DNA from 2 places in the Streptomyces platensis genome. Region 1 is predicted to be linked to the other one. Evidence: riboswitches for the same ligand, from Rfam matches in the RefSeq annotation. Region 1 holds a riboswitch; the other holds the start of a gene.
What was found. A riboswitch is a leader RNA that binds a small molecule or an ion and turns the genes downstream of it on or off. The one in region 1 is predicted to bind cyclic di-AMP.
Positions count from the first base shown of each region.

Region 1 (5,403 bases):
GTCGTAGCCGGCGGGCCCCGTCGCGCCCCAGACGTACGGCTTGCCGAGGGCGCTGTAGGCGAAGGAGACGGCGCGGGCGGCGCGGGGGTTGGGCGCCTGCGCCGCGGCGGCCCCCACAGCGCCGGGAAGCCGGCTGAGTGTGCCGCCCCCATTGCCGCCCCCATTGCCGTCCCCGTGGTCCGTACGGCCCTGGCCGGGCCCGCTCCGTGCGCCGTCCCGGGCCGCCATCCGCTGCCGCTGCTCCGCGGTCAGCCGGGACAGCAACTGCTCGGCGGCGTCCAGCTTGTGCACAACGGTGACCCGGTGCTTCTTCAGCTGCGCCTCGGTGTCCGCCAGTCGCTCCACGGTGTCCTCGGCCCGCTGCCGGACCTGCCGGACGCTGCCGAGCCGGCGCGCGTAACCGGCCACGGCGGTCGCCTGATGGCTGCCCGTACGCTCCAGCACCGCGGCGCCGTCCAGATAGCGCTGCGGGTCCGCGGACAGCAGCAGCCGTACGCTCGGGTCGATGCCGCCGGAACGGTACTGGCCGGCGGCCATGGCGCCCAGTTCGGCGCGGGCGGCGTTCAGCTTCCCGGTCCTGCGGGCGGCCTCGTCCTGGAGCCTGCTCAGCTCCTCGCGTGCCGTGTCGGCGGAATCCTTCGCACCGTTGTAGCTCTGCGTGGCCACCTCTGCCTCCTGGTACAGCGCGTCGACCCGGTTCTTTACCTGGGCGGGGGTGAGCCGGTGTGCGGCGTGGCCGGCGGCGTCGAAGTCGGGGGTGAGGGGGGCGGCTGCCGCCTGTGCGAGGCCGAACGTGGGGGCGGCACCGGCCAGCGCCAGGGTGGCGGCCGTACGGGCGGTGCGCGCGCTGCGCGAGCCGCCACCGGTGAGCGAGGCGAGCGGATGCTGCCGGGGCTTGCGGTGCGAGGCCACGGTGGCCGTCACTTCCTTCCCTTCGAGCCGCGGGTCCGGCGGCGGTCCGTCACGGGGGCAACGGGCCGCCGCCGCACCTCTCGGCGGGGGCGGCCGACGGAACGCCGGTGGGAGACCGGCGAGGCGGGGAGTCGGCCGCCTGGAGGAGGACGCTAAGCCTGGGTGTTGCGGCAGTGAGTGCGCTTGCCCGGCATTGTCCGCTTTCGACCGCGGCGGGTACGCGGGTGACCGCGGCGCCATGGCCGTACGGCCGGGACCGGCCTGGCCTGACCGAAGCGGCGATAGTGGGCGCCCTGCCCGAAGGGCCGTGCTATACGGCGGCTACGATCCAGCACTATGGACGTAGTAACCAATATCTTCGTCGGCCTGCACATCATCGGCATCGCCTCCCTGCTGGGCGGCTTTCTGACCCAGATGAAGGCGATGAGCGCGGGCACCGCCCGCTTCGTGCCGGCCATGCTGCACGGCGCACTGACGATGCTGGTCACCGGCATCGTGCTGGTCGGCCTCAACCAGGCCCAGGACCACCCGCTCAACAACATCAAGCTCGGCATCAAGATGGCCGTCCTGGTGGTGATCCTGGCGCTGGTCTACGTCAAGCGGGACGACGAGACGGTCGACAAGCCGCTCTTCGGCGCGGTCGGCGGCCTGACCGTGGCCAACATCTTCATCGCGGTGCTCTGGACCTGACGAGCGCCCCACTACGGCACACCGCGCGGTCCTCGCCTCCGGATACGGAAGCGAGGGCCGCGCGGTGGCGTGTGGGGGGTGACCGTGGGGGGTGGTCTGGTGGGGGAGCGGGCCAGGGTCAGCCCGGGCGGACGCTCCCGTATATCGGCATGTAGTAGATCGACTCCTCCCGGACGCTGGCGCCCGGCTTCGGAGCGTGGACCATCTTCCCGTCGCCCAGGTACATGCCGACGTGGCTGATGTCGTCATAGAAGAAGACCAGGTCGCCGGGCTGAAGATCCTTGGTGGCCACCCGCTGGCCCACCTTGACCTGGTCCCAGGTCGTCCGCGGCAGATCGACACCCGCCGCCTTCCACGCCGCCTGGGTCAGCCCCGAGCAGTCGTAGGAAGTGGGTCCGGTCGCGCCCCAGACGTACGGCTTGCCGATCTGGGCGCGGGCGAAGGCGAGCGCCTTGGCGCCCTTGCTGGTGGCTGAGTCGCCCGTGGAGCCGCCCGTGGACCCGCCACCGGTGGAGCCTCCGGTCGAGCCGCCGCCGTCCTGCTGCCGCTGGCGCTCCCGCTCCTGCTGCTTGCGCGCCTCCTCCGCGGCCCGGCGCTTGGCCGCCGCCTCCTTCTGGCGTTCCAGCTCCGCGAGCCGCGCCTTCTCCTGGGCGGTCAGCCGGGAGAGCAGCTGCCGGGCCTCGGCCAGCTTGTCCTGGACTGAGCGCTTGGACTCCTTGAGGGAGGCCTGCGACGCCTGCAACCGCTCCAGGCTGCGGGTCGCCTCGGCGCGCTGCTTGGTGGCCGCCGCCTGCTGCTCCTGGTAGTCGGTGACGGCCTGCTTCTGCCGGCCGGTCAGCCGCTCCATGAGGTGGTTGCGGTCGACGAACTGCTGCGGGTCCTTGGCGAGCATCAGCTGCGCCGTCGGGTTCATGCCGCCGGTCCGGTACTGCGCCGAGGCGAAGGTGCCCAACAGACGCCGGGACTCGTTCATCTTCTCGGCGCGCTTGGCGGAGGCGTCGAGCAGGCTGTCCACGGTGTGGCGCTGTCCGTCGGCGCGCTCCTTGGCGGCGTTGTATTTCTGGGTGGCCACCTCGGCCTGGTGGTAGAGGTCGTCGACCTTCTGCTTGACCTCTTCGACGGTGGGCTTGGGTGCCCTGGGGGCCGCGTCGGCGGACTGCGAGAGCAGGGTGACCGAGGCGAGGGCGGCGGTGGTGAGCCCGGCCGCCGTACGGCGGCCTGTGGGTGAGGCGAGAACGCTGGTGCGCGGCTTGCGATGCGACGCCAAGACCGGCAACTCCTTCCGTGGACCGCCTACCGGGTTAGCTGTCGGGTTCGGGCGGTGTCGCTGACGGAAGGCTTGCCCTACGGTCCGGACGTCCACTGGCGACGGCCGTACGGATCGATTCACCCCGGTGGTGCTGGTGGGTCCCCGGCTCCGGGTGCCTGAGGGCAGGGCCGGACTCGGCGTCGGCGGCCCGTGCGAACCTGTCGTTCGCGGGGAGGCGGGCTGCCTGAGCGAGGACGTTAGCCAACTCGTGTGGCTCCTGTGAAGGCTGATGTTCGATATGCCCGAAACCTTTTCGTGACCTGAACGCGATGCGGGGGTTGTTGTGGCAGATGTCGGATTCGGGTAGACGAAGCGCCGCCCGGCCGGCGCCCGGCCGCCGGCCTCCTGACCTGGCGCTGCGCCGGGGACCGCCCGGAGGTGGCCCGCAATCCGCCACTCCGCGGCGGACTGTCAGTGCGGCGGCCTAGACTCGGTGGGCGATGAGCAGCCTCTTTGACGACAGCTTCCTGGCGGACCTCGGCCACAAGGGCGAGGAGGAGCACCCCCCGCCCCCCGAGGACGAGCACGGCCCGGCCCCGGAGGAGATCCCCGCCGACCTCTTCGGCGGGAGGTTCGACGCGCCCGCGCCCAGGGAGCCGTATTACCGCGATGGCGCCGCCCGCCCCGCCATCGACCCGGCGGCGCTGCTGGAGGGGCTCAACGACGAGCAGAAGGCCGCCGTGGTGCACACCGGCGGCCCGCTGCTGATCGTCGCCGGCGCCGGCTCCGGCAAGACCCGGGTGCTGACCCACCGCATCGCGCATCTGCTCGCGGAGCGCCATGTCCACCCCGGCCAGATCCTCGCGATCACGTTCACCAACAAGGCCGCCGGTGAGATGAAGGAGCGCGTCGAGGAGCTGGTCGGCCCGCGCGCGAACGCCATGTGGGTCTCCACCTTCCACAGCGCCTGCGTCCGCATCCTGCGCCGCGAGTCCAAGAAGCTGGGCTTCACCTCGTCCTTCTCGATCTACGACGCCGCCGATTCCAAGCGCCTGATGGCCTTGGTCTGCCGCGATCTGGATCTGGACCCCAAGCGCTACCCGCCCAAGTCCTTCAGCGCGAAGATCTCCAACCTCAAGAACGAGCTCATCGACGAGGAGACCTTCGCCGGGACGGCGGCTGGGGGCACCTCCCAGACGGAGTCTGGGGGAGGTTTTGAGAAGACGCTGGCCGAGGCGTATGCGATGTACCAGGCACGGCTGCGCGAGGCCAACGCCCTGGACTTCGACGACATCATCATGACGACGGTCAATCTGCTCCAGGCCTTCCCGGATGTCGCCGAGCACTACCGCCGCCGCTTCCGCCATGTCCTCGTCGACGAGTACCAGGACACCAACCACGCTCAGTACACCCTCGTACGCGAACTGGTCGGCCCCGCCGAAACCGCCGCCGAGCTGTGCGTCGTCGGTGACGCCGACCAGTCGATCTACGCCTTCCGCGGCGCCACGATCCGCAACATCCTCCAGTTCGAGGAGGACTACCCGGACGCGACCACGATCCTGCTGGAGCAGAACTACCGCTCGTCGCAGACGATCCTGTCCGCCGCCAACGCCGTCATCGAGCGCAACGAGAACCGCCGCCCCAAGAACCTCTGGACGGACGCCGGCGCCGGCCCCAAGATCACCGGCTATGTCGCCGACACCGAGCACGACGAGGCCCAGTTCGTCGCCGACGAGATCGACCGGCTGACGGACGCCAAGGACGCCAAGGCCGGCGATGTCGCCGTCTTCTACCGCACCAACGCCCAGTCCCGTGTCTTCGAAGAGATCTTCATCCGGGTCGGGCTGCCCTACAAGGTCGTCGGCGGGGTGCGCTTCTACGAGCGCAAGGAGGTCCGCGATGTGCTCGCCTATCTGCGGGTGCTCAGCAACCCCGAGGACACCGTCCCGCTGCGCCGCATCCTGAACGTGCCCAAGCGCGGCATCGGCGACCGCGCCGAGGCGATGATCGACGCCCTGTCCCTGCGCGAGAAGATCACCTTCCCGCAGGCGCTGCGCCGGGTCGACGAGGCGTACGGCATGGCGGCCCGCTCCGCCAACGCCGTCAAGCGCTTCAACGTCCTCATGGAGGAGCTGCGGACCATCGTCGAGTCCGGCGCCGGCCCCGCCACCATCCTGGAAGCGGTCCTGGAGCGTACGGGCTACCTCGCCGAGCTCCAGGCCTCCACCGACCCCCAGGACGAGACCCGGATCGAGAACCTCCAGGAACTCGCCGCCGTGGCCCTGGAGTTCGAGCAGGACCGCGGCGAGGAGAATCCGGGCACCCTCTCGGACTTCCTGGAGCAGGTCGCCCTGGTCGCCGACTCCGACCAGATCCCGGACGAGGACGAGGAAGGCAGCGGCGTCATCACCCTCATGACGCTGCACACCGCCAAGGGCCTGGAATTCCCGACCGTCTTCCTGACCGGCATGGAGGACGGCGTCTTCCCGCACATGCGCTCCCTGGGCCAGACCAAGGAGCTGGAGGAGGAGCGCCGGCTGGCCTATGTCGGC
Region 1 covers NZ_CP023691.1:5,356,009-5,361,411, forward strand. The annotation lists gene CP981_RS23775 (C40 family peptidase) at 1-924, opposite strand, end outside; gene CP981_RS23780 (hypothetical protein) at 1,249-1,602, shown strand; gene CP981_RS23785 (C40 family peptidase) at 1,721-2,869, opposite strand; cyclic di-AMP (ydaO/yuaA leader) riboswitch at 2,877-3,061, opposite strand; gene pcrA (DNA helicase PcrA) at 3,352-5,403, shown strand, end outside.

Region 2 (5,403 bases), 1.7 Mb from region 1:
GCCATATGTGACGCAGAGTCAACTGCGTGACCTTTACGTGATCTCCGCTACACCGACTTGTGACTACCCGTGACCCCGGCTACCTTTCGACCCTACGATCGACAGGCTTCACTCGATCGGTCGAAGCGGTGATGTGGGGGACCGTTGTAACGGTGCCGCTCGCGTGCGTCGGCCGGCCGGAAGCCTCGTCGAGCAGCTCGAAGAGCTCGTCGACAACTCAACCGCCGCGCGAAAGGCATCCGCATGCGTTCCGGGAACGGCCGACATCGTCGCCCCCGTCAGGCACCGGCCATCTTTGTCACGGCGGGAGTGACCGGCGCCGGCTTCGCCCTCCCCCTCCTCGGGGCGAGCGGCGCACACGCCGCCGACACCGCGACCTGGGACAAGGTCGCCCAGTGCGAGAGCGCAGGCGTGTGGAGCGCCGCCTCGGGCAACGGCTACTACGGCGGCCTCCAGCTGACCCAGGAAATGTGGGACAACTACGGCGGCTCGGCCTACGCCTCGCGCCCCGACTACGCCAGTCGCTCCCAGCAGATCGCCGTGGCCGAGTCGATCCTCGACGACCGCGGGCCGGACGCCTGGCCGAGCTGTGCCGTGAACGCGGGGCTGACCGGCGACGGCAAGGCCCCGGAGGTCGACCCGGGCGGCACCAGCACCCCCGAGCCCGACCCGTCGGACTCCCAGGGTTCCCTCGACCCCTGGGGCACCTCCGGTTCCCACGACCACGGGGACTCCGCCGGCAAGGACGACGAGCCGAGCGGGCAGCCGTCCGACGCGACGCCGTCGCCCGACGCCTCGGACTCCGGTGAGCCCGGCGACGCGTCCACGAGCCCGGAGCCGTCCGACCCGGCGACGCCCGGCGACCGGGACGACGATCACGACCCGTCGCAGTCCGCCGACCCGTCCGACGATGCCCCGTCCGACGGCGACGCGTCCGGCAGCCCCTCCACGGACCCGTCCGAGGACGGCAGCCGCACGGACAGCACCGGCACGCCGCGTGAGGTGCCCGCCAAGGGCAAGCACCGCGGCGAGGCGGGCGACGGGGGCGCCAAGGGTGACGACGGCAGGTCCGGCGGCCGGCACGCCTCGCGGGGCGATGACGCGCACCGTACGGGCCCGGCGGCCGGCGGCGACTACACGGTGCGCCCGGGTGACAGCCTGTCAGCCATCGCCGCGGCCCACCGGCTGCCCGGCGGATGGCCCGCGCTCTACGACCGCAACGAGGGCGTCATCGGCACCGACGCGGACCTGATCCAGCCCGGTCAGCAGCTCGATCTCGGGCGGAACGCAGGGTAGTTCGGCACCCTTCGCCCTCTTTTGGGAAAGTGAGACAAGGGTCTCGTTGACTCTCGTGGGGTCCGGTGTGCGCAACACCGGCATACCGGGCCTCACCTGCGGATATGTAACCAACCCGTGATCAAAAACGGTCAACTTGGTTCAGATGGTGGGGTTTGAACCCCAAGGGCATTACTGCTTAACGTCAGGATCGCTCGCCAAAGCGAGCCCCTCGATCACACGCCGAATCCTGCCGGTGGTCGAAGGCACTTGACGCGCAAGCGCCGAAGGCAGGAGCGGGGGACCCAAGGTAAGTGCCGGCCCCGCCCGTGAAAACGGGTCAACCGGCTTGGGGTGAAGCCAGGTGCGCTTGCGTACCCGGCCGGGCGACTCATCAGCCCGAACCCGACAGCTCACCTCGTAGGCGTCGGTGAGGAAACGAACGAACCATGCTGATCTTCAAGGGCAAGCACCGTCGTCCCTCCAAGGCCGTCCGCGTCGCCACCCTCGCCGGTGTCGCCGGTGCCGCCGTGGCCGTCCCGATGATGGGTGCCACCTCCGCCTCCGCCGCCTCCGTCGCCACCTGGGACAAGGTCGCCCAGTGCGAGTCCGGCGGCAACTGGTCGATCAACACCGGTAACGGCTACTACGGTGGCCTCCAGTTCTCCAACTCCAGCTGGGCCGCCGCCGGTGGCACCAAGTACGCGCCGCGCGCCGACCTGGCCAGCAAGGCCCAGCAGATCTCCGCCGCCGAGAAGCTCCTCGCCATCCAGGGCCCGGGCGCCTGGTCCTGCGCCGGTGCGGGCAACCTGACCGCCGGCGGTCCGTCCCCCGACGTCGACACCTCCGCGCAGACCAAGTCCGCGCCGAAGCAGGAGTCCGCCAAGCCGGAGGTCAAGAAGGCCCCGTCCCAGGACCGTGCCTCGCGCTCCGCCGAGCGCAAGTCCACCGGCCACGGCAACTACACCGTCAAGGCGGGCGACACCCTCGCCAAGATCGCCAAGGCCCACGGCACCAACTGGAAGTCGGTCTACGAGGCCAACAAGTCGGTCATCGGCGGCAACCCGAACCTGATCATCCCGGGTCAGCAGCTCAACGTCTGAGCCGGAGCTCACCGGGGCTCCTGAGGGCCCGAGCGGCGGGCCCCCTTTCCCTCCGTGAGACCGCCCCGTCACGGCGCGCCCTTCCCCCCAGCGCGCCGTGGCGGGGCTTCTCATGTTCCGGGCCGCACCCGGCCCGCCCGGCCGTCGGCAGGCCGCTGACCGGCGCCGTTCCGCGACTTTTCCCGTTCGGCGAACAATGTGCCAAACGTCCCGCGTACTGGGCCTTTGGGCAGGTTTTCGGGGGTGTTCCGTCCCACGGAGCGGGCCAAGGGCAGGCGGACGAGCCCGGGGCCGTTAGGCTCATGCGCAGAACGCCAGACACCCACGAAGGAGACAACGTGCCGTCGATCGACGTCGTCGTAGCCCGCGAAATTCTCGACTCGCGAGGTAATCCCACGGTCGAGGTCGAGGTCGGCCTCGACGACGGCAGCACCGGCCGTGCCGCCGTCCCGTCCGGCGCCTCCACCGGCGCCTTCGAGGCCATCGAGCTCCGCGACGGCGACCCGAACCGCTACCTCGGCAAGGGCGTCGAGAAGGCCGTCCTGGCCGTCATCGAGCAGATCGGCCCGGAGCTCGTCGGCTACGACGCGACCGAGCAGCGGCTGATCGACCAGGCGATGTTCGACCTGGACGCCACCGACAACAAGGGCTCGCTCGGCGCCAACGCCATCCTCGGCGTCTCCCTCGCCGTCGCGCACGCCGCCTCCGAGGCCAGCGACCTCCCGCTGTTCCGCTACCTCGGCGGCCCGAACGCGCACGTCCTGCCCGTCCCGATGATGAACATCCTCAACGGTGGGTCGCACGCCGACTCCAACGTGGACATCCAGGAGTTCATGATCGCCCCGATCGGCGCGGAGTCCTTCTCCGAGGCGCTGCGCTGGGGTACCGAGGTCTACCACACCCTCAAGAAGGTCCTGAAGGAGCGCGGCCTGTCCACCGGTCTCGGTGACGAGGGTGGCTTCGCCCCGAACCTGGGCTCCAACCGTGAGGCCCTCGACCTCATCCTGGAGGCCATCAAGCAGGCCGGTTACGCCCCCGGCCAGGACATCGCGCTCGCGCTGGACGTCGCCGCCTCCGAGTTCTACAAGGACGGCAAGTACCAGTTCGAGGGCAAGGACCGCTCGGCCGCCGAGATGACCGAGTACTACGAGGAGCTGGTGGCGGCCTACCCGCTGGTCTCCATCGAGGACCCGCTGTTCGAGGACGACTGGGCCGGCTGGAAGGTCATCACCGACAAGCTCGGCGCCAAGGTCCAGCTGGTCGGCGACGACCTGTTCGTCACCAACCCCGAGCGCCTGGCCCGCGGCATCGAGGAGGGCTCCGCCAACGCGCTGCTGGTGAAGGTCAACCAGATCGGCTCGCTGACCGAGACCCTGGACGCCGTCGAGCTGGCCCAGCGCAACGGCTTCAAGTGCATGATGTCGCACCGCTCCGGTGAGACCGAGGACGTCACCATCGCCGACCTCGCCGTCGCCACCAACTGCGGCCAGATCAAGACCGGCGCCCCGGCCCGCTCCGAGCGCGTCGCCAAGTACAACCAGCTGCTGCGCATCGAGGAGATCCTCGACGACGCCGCGGTCTACGCCGGCCGCTCCGCCTTCCCGCGCTTCCGCCACGGCAGCTGACGAAGACGGCCCGCTGCCAGGCCGGACAGGGCAGCAGGGGCTGAACGGGCGAGGCAATCGCCCCGCGCCCCGTACGTCCCCGGCGACGGTCCCGTACCGTTGCCGGGGACGTACCTGCTTGAAGCAGTCAGGCGTCCGTCAGTGAAGGGGAGACGACGTGCCCGCGGACCGGTTCTCGACCGCGACCCGACTCAAGGCGCTCGGCGAGCAGGCCGCCGCCCGCGTCTACCGCGCCCGGCCGCCCCGCCGCAACCGCCTCACCGGCCGTGCCGCCCTGCTGGCGCTGGTGATGTGCTCCCTGGTCGTCGCGCTCGCGTATCCCATAAGGCAGTACGTCTCCCAGCGCTCCGACATCGCCGAGCAGCGCCGCAGGGCCCAGGACGCCGGTGCGGCGCTGGACCGGCTGCGGGAGCAGAAGGCCCGCTGGCAGGACCCCGCGTTCGTACGCCAGCAGGCCCGCCGGCATCTGCACTACGTCATGCCGGGCGAGGCCGGATATATCGTCCCGGACGGTTCCGGCACCGGCCCGGCACCCAAGGGGGCGCGGGCGGCGCAGCGCCCCTGGTACGAGAATCTGTGGGACGCCGTCGACGCCGCCGACAAGCGGTGACGCCGGCCCGTACCGCTCGCGGGCGGCAGCCCGTACCGTCGACAGCGGACGGTCCGCCGCGCCGCACCGTCCCCTCCACACCACTCACCTCATCGAAAGCGCACATGGACACGCCCCCGCCCCAGACCGAGCCCACCGAGCCCACCGCCGCGGACATCGCCGCCTTCAAGGAGCAGCTGGGCCGCCCGCCCCGCGGGCTGCGCGCCATCGCGCACCGCTGCCCCTGCGGCCAGCCGGATGTCGTCGAGACGGCGCCGCGCCTGGAGGACGGCACGCCCTTCCCCACGCTCTACTACCTCACCTGCCCGCGCGCGGCCTCCGCGATCGGCACGCTGGAGGCCAACGGCGTGATGAAGGAGATGTCCGAACGGCTGGCGACCGACCCGGAGCTTGCCGCCGCCTATCGCGCGGCGCACGAGGACTACATCCGGCGGCGGGACGCCATCGAGGTGCTGGCGGGCTTCCCGAGCGCGGGCGGTATGCCCGACCGGGTCAAGTGCCTGCATGTCCTCGTCGGCCATTCGCTGGCGGCCGGGCCGGGCGTCAACCCGCTCGGTGACGAGGCCCTCGCGATGCTGCCGGAGTGGTGGAAGAAGGGGCCGTGCGTGACCCCGTGCCAGGACACCACCGAAGACCGGGACGCCCCCGAAGGAGACGCCACGTGAAGCGGGTCGCCGCCATCGACTGCGGTACGAACTCCATCCGGCTGCTGGTCGCGGACTGCGACCCGGCGACCGGCGAGCTGAAGGACCTCGACCGTCGGATGCAGATCGTCCGGCTGGGCCAGGGC
Region 2 covers NZ_CP023691.1:3,620,964-3,626,366, reverse strand. The annotation lists gene CP981_RS15800 (LysM peptidoglycan-binding domain-containing protein) at 244-1,296, shown strand; cyclic di-AMP (ydaO/yuaA leader) riboswitch at 1,548-1,717, shown strand; gene CP981_RS15795 (LysM peptidoglycan-binding domain-containing protein) at 1,725-2,378, shown strand; gene eno (phosphopyruvate hydratase) at 2,717-4,003, shown strand; gene CP981_RS15785 (FtsB family cell division protein) at 4,161-4,613, shown strand; gene CP981_RS15780 (DUF501 domain-containing protein) at 4,718-5,278, shown strand; gene CP981_RS15775 (Ppx/GppA phosphatase family protein) at 5,275-5,403, shown strand, end outside.
Region 2: it holds a riboswitch for cyclic di-AMP, as region 1 does, so the genes downstream of both, CP981_RS15795 (LysM peptidoglycan-binding domain-containing protein) here and CP981_RS23785 (C40 family peptidase) in region 1, are expected to answer to the same signal.